3 regions of the Sphingomonas sp. Leaf30 genome follow, and region 1 is predicted to be linked to each of the others. Evidence: riboswitches for the same ligand, from Rfam matches in the RefSeq annotation. Region 1 holds a riboswitch; each other region holds the start of a gene.
What was found. Region 1 has a riboswitch for cobalamin ahead of ASE89_RS08215 (DUF1636 domain-containing protein). Riboswitches for the same ligand answer to the same signal wherever they lie in the genome.
Positions count from the first base shown of each region.

Region 2: linked by a shared signal. The riboswitch ahead of ASE89_RS12715 (DUF1852 domain-containing protein) and the one ahead of ASE89_RS08215 (DUF1636 domain-containing protein) in region 1 are both predicted to bind cobalamin.
Region 3: linked by a shared signal. The riboswitch ahead of ASE89_RS12705 (TonB-dependent receptor) and the one ahead of ASE89_RS08215 (DUF1636 domain-containing protein) in region 1 are both predicted to bind cobalamin.

Region 1 covers NZ_LMKZ01000002.1:324,241-332,160, forward strand. The annotation lists gene cobS (adenosylcobinamide-GDP ribazoletransferase) at 1-267, opposite strand, end outside; gene ASE89_RS08205 (histidine phosphatase family protein) at 264-842, opposite strand; gene cobT (nicotinate-nucleotide--dimethylbenzimidazole phosphoribosyltransferase) at 839-1,852, opposite strand; gene ASE89_RS08215 (DUF1636 domain-containing protein) at 1,849-2,265, opposite strand; cobalamin riboswitch at 2,363-2,549, opposite strand; gene ASE89_RS08220 (ABC transporter ATP-binding protein) at 2,571-3,356, opposite strand; gene ASE89_RS08225 (FecCD family ABC transporter permease) at 3,350-4,345, opposite strand; gene ASE89_RS08230 (ABC transporter substrate-binding protein) at 4,413-5,261, shown strand; gene cobO (cob(I)yrinic acid a,c-diamide adenosyltransferase) at 5,258-5,857, opposite strand; gene ASE89_RS08240 (TonB-dependent receptor plug domain-containing protein) at 5,857-7,815, opposite strand.
Region 2 covers NZ_LMKZ01000016.1:200,287-208,206, forward strand. The annotation lists gene ASE89_RS12710 (methionine synthase) at 1-673, opposite strand, end outside; gene ASE89_RS12715 (DUF1852 domain-containing protein) at 701-1,684, opposite strand; cobalamin riboswitch at 1,810-2,031, opposite strand; cobalamin riboswitch at 2,191-2,389, shown strand; gene ASE89_RS12720 (acyl-CoA thioesterase) at 2,494-3,258, shown strand; gene ASE89_RS12725 (MFS transporter) at 3,456-5,012, opposite strand; gene ASE89_RS20490 (hypothetical protein) at 5,441-5,614, shown strand; gene ASE89_RS12730 (TerC family protein) at 5,651-6,628, shown strand; gene ASE89_RS12735 (MipA/OmpV family protein) at 6,963-7,622, shown strand; gene ASE89_RS19910 (hypothetical protein) at 7,612-7,920, opposite strand, start outside.
Region 3 covers NZ_LMKZ01000016.1:191,613-199,532, reverse strand. The annotation lists gene ASE89_RS12705 (TonB-dependent receptor) at 1-1,704, opposite strand, end outside; cobalamin riboswitch at 1,874-2,110, opposite strand; gene ASE89_RS12700 (hypothetical protein) at 2,492-2,797, opposite strand; gene ASE89_RS12695 (hypothetical protein) at 2,864-3,100, shown strand; gene ASE89_RS12690 (conjugal transfer protein TraG N-terminal domain-containing protein) at 3,105-5,876, opposite strand; partial or broken gene ASE89_RS12685 (conjugal transfer protein TraH) at 5,889-7,280, opposite strand; gene ASE89_RS12680 (conjugal transfer protein TraF) at 7,349-7,920, opposite strand, start outside.

The DNA of each region.
Region 1 (7,920 bases):
CGCGGCACCCAGCCCGTCCGCCAGATCTGCCAGCCCATCCAGGTGCAAAGCCCCTGTAATCGCTACCCAAATTGTCAGCGCGGCGAGCGCACCCGTCCACGGATCGATCAGCGCGCCGACCCACCCCGCCGCCGCGACGACCATCCCGATGCCTGCCCCGACGACCGGGTACCACCGGATTGCGGCGGCAAAATCCTCAGCGTCCGCAGCGACTTGCGGCATCGGCACGCGCGTCAGGAAGCCGAAGGCGACGATCAGCCGCTTCACGAAACCGGATCCGTCTGCAGCGCCACGATCTGCGCCGTCCGGTCCGGCCAGATCCGTAGCGTAACCAGCGCCGCATAGGGCAAATCGAACGCCCAGAGCTCGCGCAACCCGAACCCGCACAGCGATTTCAGCGCCGCACGGATCGCCCCGCCATGTGTCACGATCAATGAGGTTTCAGGCTTAAGGTCCTCAATCGCATCCGTAATTCTAGCGATCAGATCACTCCACCGCTCGCCACCCGGTGGCGGTGCACCATCCGGATCGTCCCAGAACCGCTGCAACGCCGCAGCGTCGATCTCCGCCGCAGCCAGCCCGTCCCAATCCCCGAAATCCAGCTCCCGCCACCGCGCATCAGTCGCTGGAGCCAGCCCCCGCTCCCGCCCGATCGCATCCGCAACAGCCTGCGATCGCATGAGATCAGAACAGACGATCTTCTTGAAATTCAGCGGTTTTACCCGAGCCATACAGGCCGCCAGACCCTCCGCCGTGACCGGACTATCAGTCCGCCCCAGCATCCGCCCGGTTAGTTCAGGCGAACCATGCCGCAACAGGTGGAGCAGGAACGCCCCACTCACGCCACCGACACCCCCGCCTCGGCAAACGTCGCCATCCCGTTATGCGCCGCCAGCGCCGACCGGATCACTCCCACCGCAACCGCCGCCCCGCTTCCCTCCCCCAATCGCATCCCAAGTCTCAGTAAAGGCTCGAGATTCAGCGCGCCGAGCAGTCGCTCATGCCCCGGCTCGGCCGAACAATGCCCGGCAATGCAATGCTCGGTGATGCCAGGATACGCCGCCGCAATCGGCGCGATCGCCGCCGACGAGATGAATCCGTCGAGCACCACCGGCACCCCCGCCAGCCGCGCCGCCACCACCGCGCCAGCGATCGCGACGATTTCACGCCCCCCCACCCGCCGCAACGTCTCGAACGGCGTCCGCGGGAAATCAGCATGCCGCCCGATCCCCGCCTCGACCACCGCGGTTTTCCGCGCGATTCCCGCCACATCGACCCCCGTCCCCGGCCCAACCCAGTCAGCGGCGGTTCCGCCGTAACTGCGCAGACACAGCGCTGCGGCCGACGTAGAATTCCCGATTCCCATCTCCCCCACAACAAGCATGTCGAGCCCCGGCACGACGACGTCCGCACCGATGTTAAGTGCGGCGAGACAAGCGGCTTCGTCCATCGCCGGTGCTATCGTGAAATCCGCCGTGGGGGTTTCCAGATCGATGTCGGCGATGATCAGCTCGAGCCCGACGGCATCCGCCAGCGCATTGATCGCCGCACCCCCATGGCGGAAATTCTCGACCATCTGTGCGGTTACGGAGACCGGAAAGGCGCTGACCCCGTGCACCGCAACGCCGTGATTTCCGGCGAAAATCGCCGCCCTCGCGCGCTCGAACCGCGGCCGCTCGCGCCCCTGCCAGCCCGCCATGAAGACTGCGAGGTCCTCAAGTCGACCAAGCGATCCGGGTGGCTTGGTCAACTGTGTTTGCCGCCGCGATGCCGCCCCTCGCGCGGCTTCGTCCGCCGCAGGAAGGGCCTCCAGCGCCGCCTCGAACGCTGCGACCGTGGGGAACAGCGTCACTGCGCGACATAGCCCGCGGGGGGCGTCCGGGTGATGAAATGCCCCTTGATCCCGGCCGGCCACTGCCGAAACGGCACCTGCCCCTCCGCACTCTCCGCATGCAGCACGGCGTAATCGAGGATCGCCCGCGCCGCTTCCTCATCCGGCGTGAAGCGCCCCAGCACATAGCCGATCTTCTCGGGCCCGCGGACGTGGATGGTGCAGAAGTCCTGGCAGGCGAACAGGCACGGCATCGCCTGGACCGCAATCCCGGCATAGCGCGGATCGCTTGCCTGGACCGCCTGCAACGCCGCGACGAGTCTCGCACCGCCGCGCATGCCCTCGGCATCGTCCTTCGCATCGGTGGACGCGCGGCAGGTGCTGCAGGCGACGACGGCCGCACCGTCTTCGGCGGGAACCAGTAGATTTGGCATTGAAACCCCATGACATACGCGCCCGCGGCACAGGCCGCAGGCTGGTTATGTCGTCGCGCGGGTTTACCCCCGTCCGCTCGGCGCACCCTGGCCGGACGAAAGACGACTGCGACGGGCAGGTCTCCTGGCTCACGGGTCACAGCCCTTCGCGCCGCCTTCTCGGGACCGGGATCCCAATGGCATGATGGCACGATGGCTCGCCGCTTACAGTTGCAGGGGCAGCCGGGGTTCTCCCGTTCCCTTTTCATCCCCGTCGCCGGGGAACCTGTCGCGGTCAGAGGGATAGGCCGGGCGAGCGGCCCGGGTCAATCGCCCTGCGAGCTGTCACGCGTCAGCGGTACCACGACCGGTACGCCCTCGATCGATCCGAACCACGCCCGAACACCATAGGTCTCACGCAGCCGAGCCGGCGTCAGCACTGCCGAAGGCGCGCCGTCGGCGACGAGCCGTCCCGAGTCGAGCACGAGGATGCGATCACAATAGCGTGCGGCCAGCCCCAGATCATGCAGCACGGCGATCACCAGGACACCCCGCGCGGCCTGCGCCCGCAGGATCTCCATGACTGCGATCTGATGCGCGGGATCTAGCGACGCGAGCGGCTCGTCGACGATCAGCGCCGGCGCCTCCACCGCGAGCGCCCTTGCCAGCAGGACGCGGGCCCGCTCACCCCCCGAAATCTCGGTCGCGACACGCGCGGCAAGCGAGGTTACGTCCGCCGCCGCCATCGCACGGGCAATCGCGGCATGGTCGTCCCGTGAGATGCGGGACAGCGGTGCGAGATGGGGCAACCGGCCCAGCGCGACGAGACGTTCGACGCTCAGCGGCCAATGAAGACTTTGACCCTGCGGCAGATACGCGACCGTCCGCGCGATCTCACGTCGCGAGCGCTCCGCCAGCGGAACCCCGTCGAGCAGGATATCTCCAGTAGCGGGAACCAGCCCGAGAAGCGCCTGGACCAGCGTCGATTTGCCCGCCCCATTGGGGCCGACGATCCCGATGAGCGCGCCGCCCTCTGCCGAGAAACTGACATCGTCGACCACGACCCGCCCTGCACGGCGGACGCTGAGGCGGTCCGCGGAGAGGGCTACCATAGCCGCCGCTCGCGCATGAGGTGCACGAGGAACACCGGCACGCCGAGAAACGCAGTAACGACCCCCAGCTTGAGTTCGTTCGACGTCGGGATCACGCGTACCAGCACGTCCGCAAAGGTCAGCAATGCAGCACCGCCCAATGCGGAGGGGAGCAGAATCGTCGATGGCGAACGATCGGTCATCGGCCGGACGAGATGCGGAACGATCAGGCCGATGAACCCGATCGCGCCCGATACCGCGACCGCCCCGCCAACCCCGATCGCCACCCCGACCAGCATCCGCATGCGCGTCCGACGCAGATCGACGCCGAGCGCGCGCGCACCGTCTTCGCCAAGCGTCAGCGCGTCGAGCGCATGGCCGTCCCAGCCGACCAGCACCATGCCGAGTGCGATACAGGGCAGTGCCAGCGCGACATGGCTGAACGACCGGTCTTCGAGCGACCCGAGCAACCAGGTCATGATCTCCATCGCTGCAAACGGGTTGGGGGACAGGTTCAGCGCCAGACTGACCCCCGCGACGGCCAGCGTTCCAACCGCAATCCCCGCGAGGATCAGTGACAAGGCGCTTTGCGACCCGGCCGCCAGCACGAACAGCAACCCCAGCGCCGCGAACGCCCCGGCGATCGCCACGATCGGCAGCATCGCCGGATGTAGCTCCGCCAGCCCGAAATACAGCGCGATCACCGCGCCCAGCGATGCCCCGTTCGACGCGCCCAGCACCGATGGCTCGGCCAGCGGATTGCGCAGGAACCCCTGCAGCGCCGCACCAGAAAGCCCCAGCATCGCGCCGACCGCCAGCCCGAGGATCGCGCGCGGCAGACGGAGTTCGAACAGGATCGCGCGTTCGATCGGATCGCCCTGCCCGCTGAGCGCCCGCACGACATGCGCCAGCGGGATCGCCGCGCTACCCACCGCGACCGACGCGGCGCCGGCCAGCAGCGCAAGCAGCGCTAGGCCACCGACCAATCGCGCACGCGTCACGCGTTCCATAGTGCCAGATCCCACCGCATCGATTTCCGCCTAGCGCATAAGCGGCCGCTGCGGCAGGGTTTTGCGCATGCGCGGCCGCCGTCTCCTGACCATCCTGATGATCGCTGCCGCCAGCGCACCTGCTCCGGCGGCAGCGCCTCGACCGCCGGCGCGTATCGTTTCGCTCAACCTATGCGCTGACCAGTATCTTCTGGCGCTGGCCGACCCCGCGCAGATCGTCGCGCTCACCCGGTTCGCGCGCGATCCGAACATGTCCGCAGCCTCCAACGCCGCGCGTACCATGCCAGTCAGCCGTGGCAGCGCCGAAGACGTGCTGGTGCTCCGCCCCGATCTCGTGATCGCATCGCCGTTCCGACGCCAGACGGTCGCCGCCGTGCTTGCCGGACGGCACGTCGCGACGCTCGATCTGCCCCCCGCGGACAGCTATGCCGCGATCGTGAGGCAAGTCCGTCAGGTTGCCGCCGCCATCGGGCACCCCGATCGCGGCGAAACACTGATCCGCCGGATGGACACCGCGCTCGCACGATTGCCGCGCGCGCCGGGAGGTGGTCGTACGGCGGCCTATTATCAGCGTCGGGGTTTCCTGACCGGTACCGGCACGCTCGTCGACGAACTGATGCAGCGTCTCGGGCTTGCCAATCTCGCGACCCGGCTCGGCAAGCCCGCACTCTCGCAACTCTCGCTCGAACAGATGGTGTTGGCACGCCCGGACTATCTCATAGTCGAAAGCGCCACGGACCGCGTGACCGATCAGGGCACCGAAATGCTGCATCACCCGATTCTCGACGGGATTCCCCGTCTGCGCATCCCCGAGGCGTGGACCGTCTGCGGAGGCCCTGCCTATGTCCGGGCCGCGCAAAGCCTTGCGGCGCAGTTGCGCACGCCGCGTCCGGCCGCTCGTCGCCGCAACCCTTAGAACTCGACGCCAGCCTGGGCCTTGACCCCGCCCCGGAACGGATGCTTGACCAGCCCCATCTCGGTGACGAGATCCGCCGCGGCAACCAAAGCATCGGGCGCGTTGCGCCCCGTCGCCACGACATGCGTCATCGCCGGTCGTGCCGCGAACCCCGCAAGTACCTCGTCGAGTGGCAGATAGTCGTAGCGCAGGACGATGTTGATCTCGTCGGCGATGACCATGGCATAGCTCGGGTCGAGGATCATCCGGCGGACCTCGTCCCACCCTTCGCGCGCCACGGCGATATCGCGGGCCCGATCCTGCGTATCCCAGGTAAAGCCCTCGCCCATCGGCTTGAATTCGACCAGATCGGGAAAGGCGTCAAAGATGACCTTCTCACCGGTCGTCATCGCACCCTTGACGAACTGTACGATCCCAACCTTTCGCCCGTGCCCCATCATCCGCACCGCCATGCCAAGCGCCGCGGTGGTCTTGCCCTTGCCCGGCCCGGTGTGGACCATGAGCAGGCCCTTTTCGATCGTCTTGGCCGCGACGATCTTGTCCTGGACGACCTTCTTCTTGGCCATCCGCGCCGTGTGCTCCGCCTCGCTCCGCATCAGAATGCTGCCTTCACGCCGGCATAGGCACCGCGCCCCTGACCGACATAGCTGAGCACCTCCTCGTACCGCTCGTCGAAGAGGTTTTCGACCCGACCGAAGACCGATAGCCGGGACGTCAGCTTGTACGCCGCGTTCAGGTTGACGAGGACATATTCCTGGAGCGAGACGCGGACAGGGACATAGCTCGGATCGGTATAGGCATCGTCCTGCTGCCGGCCATTATACCGGACGGCGAGCGTTGCCGAGGCGCGCTCGTCGCGACTGAACGCAGTCATGTTGATGCTGCCGATATGGCTGGGGCGCCGGATCTCCACGCCCCCGTCCTCGCGCGCCTTCAGATAGGTATAGGCGAGGTCGAAGCGCAGCTGCGGAATCGGCTGGGCTGTGGCAAACACCTCGACGCCATGCTGCGTCGATCGCGTATTGCGGTTGCCGGGCGTCGCGACGAAGTCGGGGGCAGGATAGGTGGTAAAGATCTCGTTCGTCAGCCGACTGTCGAAATAGGTCGCGCCGATCGTCGCACGATCCCCCCCGAAAGCCTGTTCGACCCCGGCTTCCCACCCCTTTGACTTCTCCGGCTTGAGGTTCGGATTGCCGATATAGCGACCGTCGGAATAACCGAAGAGATCGAAATAGCCGGGATTCTTCACGCCCGTCCCGTAGGCGCCACGCACCCGCGTCCCGGTCGCAAAGCGATAGCTCGCCTGCGCGCGATAGGTGGTGGTGTCATCGAACCGGTTATTCTCGTCGCGCCGCACCGATCCGCCGATTGCGAGCGCATCGTCGACGACGACGTCATACTGGCCAACGAGCCCGACATTGTCGGTATGCCGCCGTCCCGTAAAGACGAACTCCGAAGGAGCCGCGCTAAGCGTCTGGAACTCCTCGCGCTCGACATCGACCGCGGCAGTCAGCCGATGCCGGATGCGATCGGTCCCGAACCGGAACGCGCTTTCGAACGATCCCTTGTACCGCCGTCCCTTGTTACCAAAGCTCAAGGCATCGTCGACCAGCGCCCGGCGTGTCGTATCGGCAAACTGGCCGCTGAGCGCATTCGTCCAGCGGCCATCCGCCAGCGCCAACTCGGCCCGGACGAGCCCGTAATATGCCTCGACCGTGCTGCGCGCGCCTGGCGTATCGACGATCGTGCCGAACTGCGGGCCGCTCAACGCAGTGTCGTTGCTGTCGGCATCGGTATAGCTGTAACGCCCGACGCCCGTGACCTTCAGCGTGTCGGTCGGCGACCAGCTGAGCTTGCCCGTCGCGCCGACGCTCTTCGCGCCGATGTCGCGCGATCCGCCCCGTGCGGTCGGCGTGCCGTCGGTGAGGTAGGTCGAGCTCGACAGCGCGTAATCGAGATTGCCCGCTACGCCCGCGACCCGGGCGCCTCCCGAAAACGTGCCGAACGATCCCCCCTCGGCCCGCAGCGATACGCCCGGGGCCTCCGCGCCGCTGAGCGTGAGATACTGGATGACGCCGCCGATCGCGTCGGACCCGTACAGCGCCGATTGCTGCCCGCGCAGCACCTCGACCCGTGCCGCCTCGTCGGCAATCAGCGTGCCGAAATCATATTCGCCCTGATAGGGATCGGACACTTCGATCCCGTCGATCAGCACCAGCACGTGATTGCCCTCCGACCCACGGATCCGGACCTGCGTCGTCCCCCCGACCGCGCCGGTCCGGCTGATCGCCAGTCCAGGGACGTCGCGCAACACGTCGGACACGATCCGGGTCTGGCGCTGGTCAAGCATAGCGGCGTCCAGCACCGTCACCGACGCACCGATCTGATCGGCCGGAACCGCGTCGCCCGATCTCGATGCGGTAACCACCAGCTCAGCGCCGCCCGCTGCCGCCTCGCCCGTCGCCGCAGTAACCGGATCGGGCTCGGCCGCGGCCGGCGATGCAAAGGCCGTGGCGGTGGCGAGCGCCACAAGCGAAACGAAAATTCTGGTCATGAAACGATACCCCCGGCGTCACGAGCGACCGGCCGGGGCCTGCCGTCCGATGCTACGGACAGCCGGCGCAACGCTTGGGGTGTACGCCGAACCGCACCAGCCACG
Region 2 (7,920 bases), on a different contig from region 1:
TCCAGTCGGTGTTAGCCTTGATGCCATAGCCATAGCAGATGTGGACGGCGGTCTCAGCCGTCATCCCTTCGGCCGCGCGCTCCAGGGCAGCGATGCCCCAGTCGTTCGCCTCGTTGAAAAACACGTTGAAGGCGGGTTCGTCGAACTGGATGATGTCGACGCCGACCGCTTGCAGCTCGCGGGCTTCCTCGTTGAGGATGCGGGCAAACTCCCATGCCAGTTTCTCGCGACTCCGGTAATGCGCGTCGTAGAGGGTGTCGATCATCGTCATCGGCCCCGGCAGCGTCCACTTGATCAGCTGATCGGTCTGCGCGCGCAGGAAACGGGCGTCGTCGACGAAGACCGATTTCGGGCGCGATACGGCGCCGACGACCGTCGGCACGCTGGCGTCGTAGCGGTTGCGGATGCGCACCGTCTCGCGCTTCTCGAAATCGACACCGTCGAGATGCTCGATGAAGGTCGTGACGAAGTGCTGGCGGGTCTGCTCGCCGTCACCGAGGATGTCGATACCCGCCTGCCGTTGGTCCTCGACCGCGAGGCGGAGCGCGTCCTGCTTGCCAGCGACCAGCTCGTCGCCCTCCAGCTTCCAGGGCGACCACAAGGTCTCGGGCTGGGCGAGCCAGGAAGGCTTGGGCAGGCTACCCGCGGTCGTCGTCGGCAACAATGTCGTCATGATGCAAATACCTTCGTGTCGTGGGGATCAGAGGCCGCAGGTCGCGGACCAGCGCCGAAGCGCGGCACTGTGCGGCTTGATGAAATGCTCTTCGGCGAATTTGCCCTGCTCGACAGCGAGGCAACCACGTTCCTCGCGATCGTAGACGATGCGAGTCAGGGAATAGTCCTGATACTTCAGGCTCGGCTGATAATGCTCCGCCGCGACCGAGTTCGCATTGTAGATTTCAGGACGATAGATTTTCTGGAACGTCTCCATCGTTGCGATGGTGCTGGCAAGTTCGAGGTTGGTGTAGTCGCTGACCAGATCGCCGGTGTGATAGAAGGCGAACGGCGCGACGCTGTGTGGCGGCATGAAGTAGCGCACCTTCATACCCATCTTGGCGAAATACTGATCGGTTGAGGAAAACTTGTCGTTCCGGTACTCGACGCCGAGGATCGGATGCACGTTGGCGGTCCGGTGATACACCTCCTTGCTCGACACGCTGAGGCAGATAACCGGCGGCTTGCGGAAATTGTCACGGTAGGCGCTCGAGCCAAGGAAGTGCTTGAACAAGTTGCCGTGCAGATCGCCGAACCCCTCTGGCGCACCGCCACCCCCAGCCTTCAGGTGGTCAGGCAGGACGACGCTGAAATCGTAGTCACGTACATAGGACGAGAAGTTGTTGCCGATCATGCCGTCGGACCGCTCTCCGCTGATCCGGTCGGTCACGGTCGTGTGCAGGATCTCGATCAGCGGGAAGGCTTCGTCGTCGGCACCATCCCCGAGCGTGAGCGCGGCCGAGACGATCTTCAGCTCCAGCGTGTAGCGATCACCCCTGGGATTATCCCAGTGCATCAGCGCGTTGAACCGATGGTCGATCATCACCAGCGTGTTGCGCAGATTCTCCTGTCGGCTGTCTCCGCGCGCGAGATTGGCAAAATTGGTGGTGATGCGCGTGTTGTCGGCCGGACGATAATCCTCGTCGAACGGGATACTGCTGATCGAGAATGTGAACCCGCTATTCGTCATGACTCACCCTGGCTATGCGGGCGGGAGGTCAGGCGAAAGCGCGCAAGGCGTGAACAGGCCCGGATGGCGGCAAGCCACGGACCGTCGCATCAAGCGCGATCCACCGGAGGAACCCCCGTCCGAGGAACGTTATGGCGTCGAAGGCAGGTATCCTGGCTTACGGGTCAACGCAGTGGCTCCGGCCTTCCCAGGCTCCTTGCGAGAACCCAGTGACACGAAATGGAGCCGCCACTCGCCGCTTACAGTTGCGGGGGCAGCGCCGGAATCTGACCCGAAGGACACCACCGGCTTCCCGTCTTAGCCCCATCGCCATGCCTGGAATGGGGAACCTCGACGTGGCCGTTCGACACGAGCGAGCGATCATTGTCAACAGACATATAAAGATATCTTTATATGTTAATGAGGCGGCATGAGTGGAAGCACGGCGGACGGTGGTACGGCTACGCCCACCATGCCGTTCTTAGTCCGCGAAGCCACTTGGCCTTGACGTAAAGGGCCGTTTCCTGCGACCTCAGTGAGGTCAAGGTTCCTTCGCCGATTGGCCGAAGGCTAAGACGGGAAATCGGTTCGATTCCGATGCTGCCCCCGCAACTGTAAGCGGCGAGTAGAAACCCTCGTGTGCCACTGGCGCTTCAGCGCTGGGAAGGCCGGGATTTCGACGATGACCCGCGAGCCAGGAGACCTGCCTTCGACGCCATAACGACCACCGGCGGGGTGCCCGGTCTGGCCGCTGCGTGCTGTAGGAAGAGGTGTACCTCTCCCGTTGGTCGCTGGCGTCTGGATGCCCTCGCGAATGATTGAGGACCAGGATGCCACAGGAACACCACAGCACCCCTATTCAGCTGATCGACATGGTCTTCCCCGGTGACGCCAATCACCACGGCACGCTGTTCGGTGGTGTGGCTCTGGCGCATATGGACAAGGTCGCCTTCCTGGCGGCCTCACGCCACGGTCGCGCGGCCTTCGTCACCGCCTCTTCGGAAAAGATCGATTTCGCGGCGCCTGCCCGGATCGGCGATATGGTCGAGGTGACAGGTCGCGTCGTGCGGGTTGGACGTAAGTCGCTCGACGTCGAGGTCGAACTGATCGCGGAGGCACCGGTATCGGGCGAACGACGGCTGTGTACGCGAGGCCGTTTCACGCTCGTCGCAGTCGGAAGCGAAGACCCTCTGCCACCGATGGGTGAGATGGTTCCGCATGATGCGGTGCAGCCGTTGCGAATGGTCGAAATGATTTTCCCGAATCAGACCAACCATTACGGCACCCTCTATGGTGGTGATGCACTTCGCATGATGGGCAAGGCGGCATTCATTGCCTCAACCCGCCAAGCCCGGGCGGTAATGGTTATGGCAGCATCTGACCGGATCGACTTCCGTTCCCCTATCCAGAAGGGGGAGATGGTCGAGCTAACCGCCGAAGTACGGATGACCGGGCGCAGTTCCGTGCGCATCAGTGTTGATCTTAGCGCCGAGGATTTAATATCCGGGGAACGACGACATGCGGCCACGGCTCTATTCACGATGGTTTCGGTTGATGAAAATGGTCGAGCGAAGCCGTTCGGTTGTATGGGATAGTACCGGGCCTTCAGCCCCCAAACCTTCCCAAAAGGGGGTCGGTACATAGAACGGACCCAGATATACGCTAAGCGCCGACAGGTCTGCTTGGGTGTCCGAAAACACCTGTTTGTCGTGCAGTCGTGATTACGACTGGGTTTTTCACACATTTGACCGCTGAAGGAGACACTCCGCGCAGGTCGATATGAAGCCGACAGCTAAGCCGTTGCTTCCAGCTCACGTAAGCTGCGGCCGCGCGTCTCTCTACCTGAGCGTCCGATCAGTACCGCTGACAGCGTCATTGGTATGATCAACGCGATCGCCGCGCCCCCCATCGTCGGGATCAATCCAGCGAAGGCCCCCAGCTGGACAGCAACGCCACCAAATTTGCTACTACCCGCGATAAGCCCGGTAGCGCGTCCACGTACGCGTAATGCGTAGTTTTCGGCTGCATAGGGAAGTAGCACGGCGATTAATCCGTTTGTGCCAACCACCAGTAACGCGATCACTGCGATGAGCAGTGGTGGCCAAGCCAGGGTAGGCGCCGGCAGTAGGGCTCCGGCAAGCCCGGCGAGTGTGAGAAGCACAGTGCCGATCAGAGTGCGCTTGCTGCTCCAACGGCTGTAAAGGAAGGCCGCGATCATGATCGTGGGCAGGGCAACAAGTGCTGAGCTGGCGATAATGCCGCTTGCAATCTCGGCACTGAAGCCTCGATCTTGAAGATCCGAAGGCAGCCATAGCAACAAGCCGAAGTTGACGAAGCTCCAGGACAGGGCCGTGATCACCAGGGCGATGGTCAATTCGCGGTGGTGAGCCGCTGCGCTGCCAGCGTCCGCTGGGGCTTCTTGTGGCGCACGCCTGACGATGCCAAACTTTCGAGCCATGTCAGCTAGCTCGGCGTCCATACCCCGTTCCAACAGAAAGCGCGGGGACTCAGGAATCCACCTTGCCATCGCAAGCAGCAGCAAACCGGTGGGAAAGCCCTGCAGCCACAAGCTACGCCAGCCGAACAGGGGCTCGAACAGATGCGCTGCACCGCTAGCTGCGAGGTAGCCACCGACCAGTCCCGTGCCACCAACCAGCACAAGAACCCAGCTTCTGTGCCGTGGAGGCATGATCTCCGCCAACAGCGTGTAGACAACGGGCAGCATTCCGCCAGCCGAGCACCCCATCAGAAAACACATGACCAGGTTCCAGCTGTAGGAAGGCATAGCGCCGCAGATGGATGTCGAAACGAACAGGATCGTCGACAACAGGATCGACACACGCCGACCATAGATGTCCGCAAGCCACCCCCACAGAAACGAGCCAACTGTGGTCCCCGTAAGGGCAACGAACGGAAGCAGGGCAACGGTCGATTTAGCGAGCCCATACTCGCCACGCATGCCGGGGAGCACGAAGCCGAGCGTTGCTGGCTTCATAGTGTCGATGATGAGCCCGAGGGTAAGCACCAGCAGAACGGCAGCATGCGAGCGCGTCAGAGGGGTATCATCGGGCGCTTCATATGCGACGCCAACGGCTGCCCTGTGATCAGGCCGTTTCTTGGGTAAAGCGCCAAATATAGCTGCCGGCACGCCGATACCGATCAGCGCCATGCCTAGATACATCCATCCGTCCATAGCCATACCCGAAAGGTGATTGCCCATCGTATGGGCCATCGCGAGCATTGGTAAGTGAAAGGCCACCCCAACGCTGATCGCCGCACAGCCTGCCCAGAAGAGCGGCCAGCGCTCGCCGACAACCGAGTTTCCGCGGCTGCTAATGCCATTCGCCATTTATTCCCCCCCACCAGCAGTAGCGACATACGCCGCACGGCTTGCCTGCTGCAAGCAGAGCACCTGCCGGCGGGGCACGTTGCGGCTTATGGCTGGCCGAATGGCTTTCAGGCTTGCGGCTCGCCAAACTGAGCGTCCAGAAAGGGGCGTTTTCGACCGATTCATCTTCCCGATCGGCGTGATGTTTTGGGATGAGAAGTGCGGCAGATTGAGCGCAGACTACGGTCGTTATCAAATATTGAAACTGCTTGATCACCGCAAACCGTAACCTATCTATAAAAAGCGGGCCGGGCCCCTCTGACAATTTCCCTTGGGTGATTGTGATGTCGGACCGCATCGGGTTATCTCGATATAGGCCTGGCCGCTTTGCCTCCTGTCGTCGTTGATGATCCGATCTTTCGATCACCGATTGAAAAGAGGCTCTGAGCATGGAAACCAACAGACTCGCCGAACTGCATCAGCAGTTGGACGAGCGCGCGCGTATCGCGATGGCGCGCCGAACTCCAATTTCTCCAATTCTGCTGCAATTGAAGCGCTTTGAGTTGCACTTGGAAGGTCGCTTGTGCGCACCACCGCGAGATACCTGCCCTCCTGATCGCTGATCCCGCCCCACGTCATCACGTTTGTCAGAGGTCCCCATGCCTGAGCTGCTTTCCTTATTATTCCTTGGTACGCCTGTCTGGATGTGGCTGGCATTTCTCGGCATCGTCGCAACGTTGCTGATCCTCGATCTGGGTGTCTTGCACCGCGGACAACGAGAAATTGGGGTACGCGAGAGCCTTGCATTGTCAGCAAGTTACATCACGCTGGGACTGGCGTTCGGCGGATGGATTTGGTGGTATATCGGGCCGACTGCCGGCCTCAACTACGTGACGGGCTTCGTCATCGAGAAGAGCCTTGCGATGGATAACGTGTTCATCATCGCCATGATCTTCGGCTACTTCGCCATCCCCCGCATCCACCAGCACCGTGTATTGTTCTGGGGCATCCTGGGTGTCATTGTCCTGCGTGCAGTGATGATCGGTTTTGGTGCGGCATTGGTCGATCGGTTCGAATGGGTATTATACGTCTTTGCTGCCTTCCTGGTTTTCACCGGTATCAAGATGTGGCTGACTGCAGACACGGAATATGACGTGGCCAGTTCGCCCGTTTTACGCTGGGTTCGCCAGCGCATGCCGGTTACCGACCAACTTCACGGGGAACGTTTCTGGGTGAAAGAGCAGGACCCAGCGACGGGGCGCATGCGCCGGATCGCTACGCCGTTACTACTGGCTCTGGTCATGATCGAATGCGCTGACGTCATCTTTGCGGTCGATTCCGTGCCGGCCATCTTCGCGATCACAACGGATCCATTCATCGTCTACACGTCGAACATCTTTGCTATCCTTGGGTTACGCGCGCTCTATTTTGCGCTCGCCGCGATGGTCGACCGGTTCCATTACCTTAAATACGGCTTGGCCGCGTTGCTGGTATTTATCGGCTCGAAAATCTTCGTTGCCGACATGTTCGGGCTCGCCAAATTCCCGCCCGCAGCGTCGTTGGCGGTAACCTTTGCGATACTGGGTTGCGGCGTCGGCTGGTCCCTGTGGAAAACGCGAGCGGCTGCTTCGGCCTGAGTTTGAACGCGTCCGCCGGCATTGAAAGCGGACCGGTCATACGCTGTGGGTATAGCCGTACTCCATCTACCGGGACTGGCGTTTACGACGCGCGGGGATAAGGTGGCTGCTGACATGACCGACCGACCGTCATCAACGGGGCCGAAAAAAGGGATAAGGATGCGCTCCGCTCTAACCATCCTTGCGCTAGTCTCTGCTCAACCCTGCTTCGCGCAGACGGACCTGCGGCCGCCCCCCCCCCGCAGGTCGGCCTTTGGAGGCAGGCACTGCCGGATGGAGCATCACCGTCGGCGTCGCACCAGTCTTAAGCCCTGCATGGCAAGGCTCGCGAGACATGGCCTTGTCGATCTTTCCCGACCTGCGGATCAACTACAAGGACACCATCTTCGCTTCGATCCCCGACGGTTTGGGTTGGAACGGGGTGAACCGGGACGGGTGGAAGGCAGGACCGCTCGCCAAGCTCCGCTTTGGGCGGGATGAAGAGCGCGGGGGATCGCCGTTCCTCATTACAGGCGGGAGTGACGCGCTACGCGGCCTCGGCGACGTAGATGCAGCTGTTGAGGTGGGAGGCTTCGTCGAGAAACGGGCTGGGCCATGGCGTGGACGGATCGAGGTTCGTCGCGGCTTCGGCGGGCATGACGGCGTTGTCGCCGACGGGTCAGTTGCTTACCAGGCGCGCCGGGGACGGACCATCATCAACATCGGGCCTCGCGCAACGCTGGCAAGCCGCGAGTATATCGAGACGTATTTCGGCATCGATGCGCTCCAGTCGCGACGGTCCGGACTTAGACCGTATTCTGCGTCAGGCGGACTATTGTCCTACGGTGTAGGCGGTACCGTAATTCGTCCCCTAAACCGGCGAAGCGCCATCACGCTTTTCACTGGCCTGGATCGACTAGGTCAGAACGCAGGCGATTCACCCCTCATCCGCGAACGCGGGCGCCGGACCCAATTCACCCTAGGTCTCGGCTACGGATTTAGTTTCAACCTGTAATCGAACCAGACGCATATACCCTGCGCCGGTAGCCAGCGACCAAGCCTGAAATAACGAGGATCGCGGCAGCGCCGGTTGCTACGGCAATAGGTCCTGCAGCTTGGCCACCTGCAGCGAAGATAGCAGCAAGCGCCCAAAGGAAAACAGCTGCGTACGGTAGATTACCACGTCCTCGGACCAGCACGGTGGCCGCGATGAGTCCAGCAATCACGATCACCGCTGCACCGATCCCAGGAGCGGCTGCACCGCCCTCCACGCCGTGATATTTCAAGCTAGCCGCGATGTTGACGGTGGTAGC
Region 3 (7,920 bases), on a different contig from region 1:
GTTTGGAATGCGGTCGCCATTGTCGTAGCGCGATCGGCTTGCCGTATAGTTGCCGTCGATCGCAAGCCACGGCCTGGGCCGCCAGAACGCCACAAGTTCATAGCCACGACGCTCGCTGGCACCGGTCGGTTCGACCGCGTTAGAATCTCCGACGAAGCGCAGTTCGCTGTCGACGTCGAGCCACCAATAGGTCGCGGTCAGCGTAATGCCGGGTAACTGCCACCGGGCGCCGACTTCACGGCCGTTGCCGCGCACCAGCACTGGCACAGGCGTTTCGACGTTTACCGAGCCGCGGACGTCGTTGGAGTGGAATCCACGTCCCCAGTTGCCGTAGAACTCCAGCCGGTCGGTCGGCGAGTACGCGATCGATGCCTTGGGCGACAGGATCGTGTCGTCGCCGCTGCCTTCGCCAGCCAACACGGCCGCCTGATCCCGCGCGCGAACGACGTAGTGATAATAGTCCCCACGAACCCCGCCAATCAGGCGGAGACCCGTAACGGGCGTCCACGTCGCTTCGCCATACAGTGCTGCCGACGCTTCCTCGACATGGTAGCGGCCGAGCGACGACAGGAACGATCGCGCGCTGGTGCGATACACACCGACGCTGCCGATATGGTCGTAGCGCTCTTCGGTACCGAGCGAGACGGCAAGGGTCGGCGCGAGCGTCCAACGCTTTTCGCCCCTCGCACCGACGATCCAGCGTTTGTCGAACTGGCGGATCTGCGCGCTGGTCCCGTCCGGATCGGTGTAGGTCGGGTTCGAATACATCGACCAGTCGTAGAACTGACCATACACATTGGCGTGCCAGTCGGGCTGGCGCACCGCGACGTTGCCGACGAGCCGTGTCGTTTCGCCGCGTGCCGTCGGATCGGGTGAACAGAACACGTCCTTGCAGAGCGCGGTACCGATGATGCGCTCGGGAATCTGTTCGGTCGGACGCCAAGTCGCGCGGTAGGCGTTGAGCGAGGCTTCGATCTGGCCCGCACCAGCTGGAGCGGTATATTTCGCGAAGCCAGATGCGTGTCGCAGATGCTCGGGCTCCTCCCATGGTCCGTCATAGACCTTGGTCTGCGCGACGAGCGTCAGCTTCCCCGCGCCAATCCCATCAATCGTCCCGCCCGCTGCGATCCGACCATAGCCATAAGAGCCGCCCTCGACCGAAAGCCACGGCCGAGCAAAGCTGTCGATCGTGGTCATGTAGGCGGCCCCCGCCAGCGCGAAGTCGCCGCCATCGGCACGGTATGGCCCTTTGCGAAAATCCTCGCGTGCGACGATCTCCGGGATCAGTCCGTTGAGATCGAGATAGCCCTGGCCATGACCGTGGGTGCGCAGGTTCATTTGCACCCCGTCGATATAGGTCGTGAAGTCCGAACCGTGATCTAGATTGAAGCCACGCAGGAAGTACTGATTAGCCTTGCCACTCCCCGAGTGCTGCGCAGCGACCATGCCGGGGATTGCCTCCAGCAGTTCGGCGACACGTAGCAGCGGGCGAACCAGCAAGTCGGCACCGGCGACGGTGCCCTCACTCGCTGCATGCGCAACACCAATCTTTGCTTCGCCGCGGCCGAACACGACGATATCGTTCGGTGCCTGTGACGGCACAGCCTCGGTGTCTTGCACCTGAGCCCATGCGGGTGTGGTGCTACATACCGAGGCGATAGCCACGCATTCGAGCCATTTTGCTCGTAATCTCATATTCTTCATGTCCGTCCCCCGTGCGCCAAGCGACTTCGGACGGGGGCGTCCGCTGTGAACGGTCGGCGCGCGTCGGCAGGCGGACGCAAGCGCCCGCGACACGAACCGATGCGACCCCCGCCGCTCGTTCGTCGCTCAGACGGAAGAACCGTGCCCCGACCATCCCCTGGACCAAAGCAAGAGCGACCAGACGCTGGCAGGTCTCCTGGCTCACGGGTCGTCGCTCGACTTACGGCCTTCCCGGATCTCGGCCGTTACGGCGTTGGTCCAGTGGCTGCACCCTCCAAAAGAGGACGCGATGTACGTCTCGCTCGCCGCTTACAGTTGCAGGGACAGCCTCGGCTTCGGGAGAGTATCTCCCACACCGTGTTCCCTATTAAGTCCCTCTCGGGACACCAGCGCGATCACTGCCCAGCGAGATATTCATCCAGCTAGACGAGAAGCGCGTACCCGTGGCACCGTCAATCTGCAAGATCGCTCAGAGCTGCCCTATCGCAGTGCGATCGGCATTGCCGGACAACCACCCCCCACTACGTCCTAAAATGCCAATCAAACGGGATATCGAGACACTGGATAAATTCTCAGTTCACGATCCCAATCGGGACGGTCGGGGAGCTTAGCGTACGATTCCGAACATCCTCTAGCCGGTCCCCACCTACGGGCGACCGGAATGTTTTGACGGAATCACCTGACGGCGCACCGACACGCGCGTGGACGGCACAGCGTATTCCCTGCGCAGCAAGCGCGTTTGCTGTCCCCAGGGCGGTGCTATCACCGATGATGAGGCACAAAGGGATCATTCGAGCGGGATCGCGATCAGCACGATCGCAAGCGACATAACGAACAGCGAACGCCAGATGGCAATTTGACCGAAGATGTGGAGGACCAGGCCCATCCACGAATAGCGCCGGCGGAGGAGGACCGCGCTTCCGACCGCAACAAAGAATGCGATCGTCGTCGGCATAGAGACTGAAGGCGAACGAGATAGCGAGGCCTCGGCGATGGGCATGAGCCCAATGGCCATAACCAGTAGCCAGGAGAAATCGAAAATAAGGGTTCCGGGAAGGTCACCAAGCGATGGCGGGCGGTGCTGAGTCGACACAAAGTGTCTCCTGTAGTGCATTGCTACCTGTGTCATTTCGCACTAGCTTTCAGGGCGAGGTGCGCCATGAAAATAGATCCCCTGCAGCCGATCTTGTACGACAATGATACTAACCCGGGCGTTGGCGCGGGCTGGTGGCAGGCGAACCCTTTTGCCGCGAGTTTGCGAGAGTTCGACGACGAGCAACAGGATTTCCGAAACGGAACCTCGATCAAGCCCAAGACCGTCTTTCTCCTCCAAGGAGCAGTCGTAGCGGTAGTTGGTGGGTTCATCGCAGCCGGTTGGTTCGGACTGCTGCTGTAGCCCCTCACGGCTTTGGTGCTCCCTTGGGGGCTTGTGCAAAGTCTGCTTCGGCAACGCCTCTCAGTCTGCGCTGGTCGGCCTGCACCTCTCTGGCACCTGCTGCGATCAGCGCCTGTTCCCCGGATGTGTCTGGACGACCGGCCGAAACAGCGTGTGCTTTGCCAACCCCCGAACCACCCGAGTAGAGCGCCTCTACAGAGGCTTCCGAAGCGACGGCGGGCAACTTCATGTTGGCCAAGGCAGGGTCGCTTAGCGCTGCTTGAATGTCGCGTTCGATGACATCGGAACGCTGCGATGCCCAGCGACCGATAGCCATGTTGCGAGCATTCTCTCGCGTACCATCGAGATTGGTTTCCCAAAGACCTGGGAGCATGTTCCCGCCGGGCGTGTTGGCATTTTCCTTGTCATACCACCGAGCCAAATCCTGTCGGAGATCCTGCGACAGGTTGAAGCCGCTGTTTTCGGCGTAGCTGGCGTGCTGTTCCAACGACCGTGAAAGCTCTCGGTAATGCCGGGCCTGCTCGTTGTAAGACTGAATTTTGCTTTGAGACTCCTCGATCGCGCGCGTGCGGGATTCGCTTTGCTCGGAGCGTCGCGACATATCCTCCTGATAGAAAGTCCCGTTCTGAGTAGTGGTTCCGCTGCCGACGGAATGATCCGCGCTCAGACCGCCAGTAACAGCGGCCGACTTGTCATGACTGCGCTGCGACGTGTCTTGCTGACCAGTCGTGTCGGTGTTGGTCCATGTCCGGTTATAGCCGAGGCTACCGTCGATCCTTCCGCCAACGCCGGCACCCGTTTTACCTGCACCAACACCAGCATTGGCGTTCGCGCTGACACCGACGCTACCACCGATAACCTTCTGACCGGCATCGGCCGATGTTTTACCTGCCGAGAACTGCTCAGACGTGCCGCTTCCGCTTTGCTCGCGTAGTTCGATCCCGCCTCGTTGTTGGACAGTGCGCCGATCCGAATCTTCGACCGAACTACCCCCCCGAGACCCGGAACTGGCACCGAAGGCAGTCGAGTTGGTATTCGACCACGTATGCCCGTTCCGTAAAGCTTCCATGTGCTGAGTTTCGTTACGACTAGCTTGCTCAAACCCATCAGCGATGCGTGCCGCGGTTGAGGCCTGCCGGCTCTCGGTCGCCATTGCGGACTGGATCGTTGAAGCGTTGAAGGGCAAGTTCGAGATCGCCTTGCTGGTGTCATAGACGTTCTGGCCATCGCCAAACGAGTTGGTCGTTGCGCCGTTGTCGTGCCGGAAGCTTGATGCCATGCCCCCGGACGAGAATGTCGGTGCGTCCGACCACTGATTGCTCTGCCGCATGTTCGACGTCGAGTTGGCAAAGCTGGTATTGCCGTAGCTGTAATTCCCGGTCGTCTGCTCGGCTGCCGCAGCCTCGGCCGCGTTCTGCGCTGGACTGAGGACCGACGTTGCCTGGCCGGAAATGCTCATGGCACCCTTGGCGAGCCCGGCCGCGAGGAACGGAACGGACATCAGCATAAAGCCTGCGATCGTCGCAGTCTCGGCGTTGACCGCGCCGACTCCGGCGTAGGTTCCCAGTGACATCCCGCCTTCCGCGACGCCCTGCGCGGCGCTGGTCGCCCGCGTCGTGCAGATCATGTGGAGGATCACGTACAGCGGTCCCCACGCAGCGAGGTAGAAGAACCCGGTCAGATACCCTTTGAGGGCGCCGACGCCGGTTTGCGGCATCAGGAACAGCGGGAAGATGACAGGGAACATCGCATAAAAGACGACGGTAAGGACGATATTGAGGATCGGAACCCAGCTCATCGCCTGCTGCGCGATCGAATTGTACGTATTGCGCGCCTGGATGTCTGCCCGCGTCGTCGCGAACGTATCGATCGACGCTGCGCCCGGACCACCTGCCATGCCGTCACGCGCCTGCATGAAGGCATTGATGGCAGTGTTTTGGCGCAAGATCGTCTCGTAGTTCGCGCTGGACGCCGTAAAGGCCTGATTGACGATCGGCACATCGCTGCGGAGCTTGGCAGAGGCGACTGAGGTGGACAGCTTGGGGTAGGTTTCCTTGGCCCAAAGCGACGTGTGCGCCTCGATCATGGTATGCCAAAGGCCATCGAGCATGCCGTAGGCCTGCCGGCATGGAATAATGCTGCTGGTGGTTGCGGCACCCGAACGCTCGACCCAAGGTTGCGAGCGCGCAGCCGACCCAGGTCCCATAGCAGCCCAGAGATCCTTGGCCGAGGCGAGGTCCGTCATCGACTTCTGGCCGAGCATGATGTCGCCAAAGACGCAGTTCTTGAAGTGCGCCGACAGGTTGGTCGCAAACTCGGCATCACGGATCTGGAAGTTGCGTGTCGCATCAAGCAGCCGCGCGCCATAGACCATGCCGTTCGTCGAGTAGCTAAGCTGGCTTGGCATCGTGAACACCGTTTCCGCGGTGCGCGTCAGCCAGTCACCGACCTGGCTGGTAAAGCTGGCGATGACACCAAGGCCAAGGGGCACGTTTGCCACGACGGCAGGGGCAAGCGACGGGTTTACGCGGTCGGTAACCTTCACAGTGACGGTTGGCACCATCAGGCACGTGTAGATAAGCGACGAGCCGAGAAACCAGTTCAGCCATGCACGCACGTTCATCGTGAAGGCGACAGCGAGCAAGGCGTAAATCAAGCCGAGGACCATCACCACGCGTAGAAGCGAGCGGTAACCCCCGCCTCCAGTCCATGCTGCTACCGCGTTGAACGTGTTGACGATGTATTCGCCACCGCCAATCGTGAAGACCTCGAGCATCGCCAATCGTCCTTAGTTGAGGCCCTGCGCGCTCAGCCCGCGCGAGAAATTGAGCGAGGCTGCCATCGCCGGCGACATGCTGTTTTGCAGGGTCGACTCCACCATCACCGACTGGTTGATGAGCGCGAGCGTCTGGTTGAGCACCGCCTTCAGCTCTACGTTGCGCTGCGCATAGCGGTTGCGCGCCTCGCTCAGCTGGTCGCGCCACATTTTGCCCATCTCGGCATCGGCGGGCTGCACCTGCACGGTCGACTGGCTGATCCGGTCGAGCATGTTCTCGATCATCGCGGACAGAAGGTTGACCGATACGATCTCGGCAAGCGCGTTGGTCTCACCGGGCGAGAAGCTCTGGTGCGCCATCGCCTGAACCGCGAGCATTTTGTAAAGCGGCAGCGTCGTCATGTTGAGGAGCTGCTGCTCCTGGCCATCCAGTGCCGCATCGGTACGGATCTTGGAGTTGATCGAGTCGATCATCGTCTTGATCTTGGAGCGCAGACCAGGCCCCGGACGGAGTGTCTGCTCGGTCATATTCAGACACTTCTCGTCGTCGTCGCAGTGCAGGATCTTGACCGGCGTTCCGGTGCCGGGACCATCGAGGAGAGCGGTTACGACGGCATCCTCGGCAGGACCGACAAAGCCGACGATCTTTCCTTCCGCCGCCTTCGGGTTGATGACGATCGTGCCGACCAACGTCATCAGAAACTCGGAGAACTCCTTGTCGCTGCCGAATTTGTTCGACTTCTTGATCGCATCCCAGGTGTAATTACGCGGGGCGCCCGGGATCTTGTCGGCCATCGTAGGATCGGTGTTTCCCTCTAGAGTGGCGTCCTGCTCCCCGCCGGCTCCGCAGCCTTGCCGCGACCGCGCCCAGTCGGAAAACTTGCCCTGCGAATTGCCGACCGCTGCGCAGACCGTCGAGCGTGCGCCCGCCATTTTCGGCCAGACCGATCCGACCAGACCTTGCGCCGCTTCACACGACGATATGTTCATCTGGTTCATCTGCTGCGCTTTGTTGGCCATGCTATCCATGACCTTCCCGATCTCGGGCGAGACGCTGTCGATCGCGAGTTGGAAGGCAAAGCCCAACGCGTTGTTGGCAGTCGCCTTCAGCATGGCGACCATCTCGGCGCCATTGATGAAGCTGAAGGAGCCGGTGAACAGATCGATACCGCCACACCCCGCCGACACCTTTGGCATCTGCAGATTGAAGGGCTGCACGCTCTTCTATGGGAAGCGGCTCCAAACGTTGCCCATCGAGTAATAGCCGGCCGTCTGACCCTGATAGGCGCTCGGACCGGTGACGTTGGCGGCCCCACCTGCGTCCTGGAAGAAGTCATTCATCTGCCCGGCAACGTCGGCCCGGGCCATACCAGCCGGGATCATGCTGGCAGCACCGAGGCTCATAGCGACCGCCGCGGTCCGGCGAAGGAAGGCGCGGAGGGGTGAGGGGCGAGGGGAGCGGGTGTGCGCCATCAGAAGTCACCTCCCGGCTTGGAGTTGGTCAGCATGAAGATGCGCTCCATCACTTCGTCGGCCGACATGACGCCGAACCCGACGGGGACAGTCTTGCGCGTCACAGTGTCGAACAGGACGAGCGCCGGCGTGGCCAAGGGCACGCCCATGCGCTGACGCTGCCCGCTGTCGACGACGTAATTGGGAAACTGGCGGCTTGGACCGCCGTCCGTCGATACAGCCATGACGGTGATGCGGTGGCTATCGGCAACCGAGCGCAGGATCGGCGAGAAGACCTCACAAGCAGCACAAGACTGCGCGAAGAAATAGAACATGCCGTAGCGCTGGCCGAGGCGCGAAAGGACCTGGTCACGCGTCGCGGCGCGGTTATCGGTCCATGCGCGCTTGCCAACGGTCGAGACCGGCCGCTGCAGCGTGTAGTCGATGTCCGGGTTTTGCCAGAGGGCACGCTGCCAGGTGTCGGAGAAGGTCGAGGCCCGATCGAGCTGCTCGCGCTGGTAGCGGACATAGGCGATGACGTTCGCTTCGCTCGGCTCGAGGATGGCGCGTGCCTTCAGTTCGTCCAGCTGCT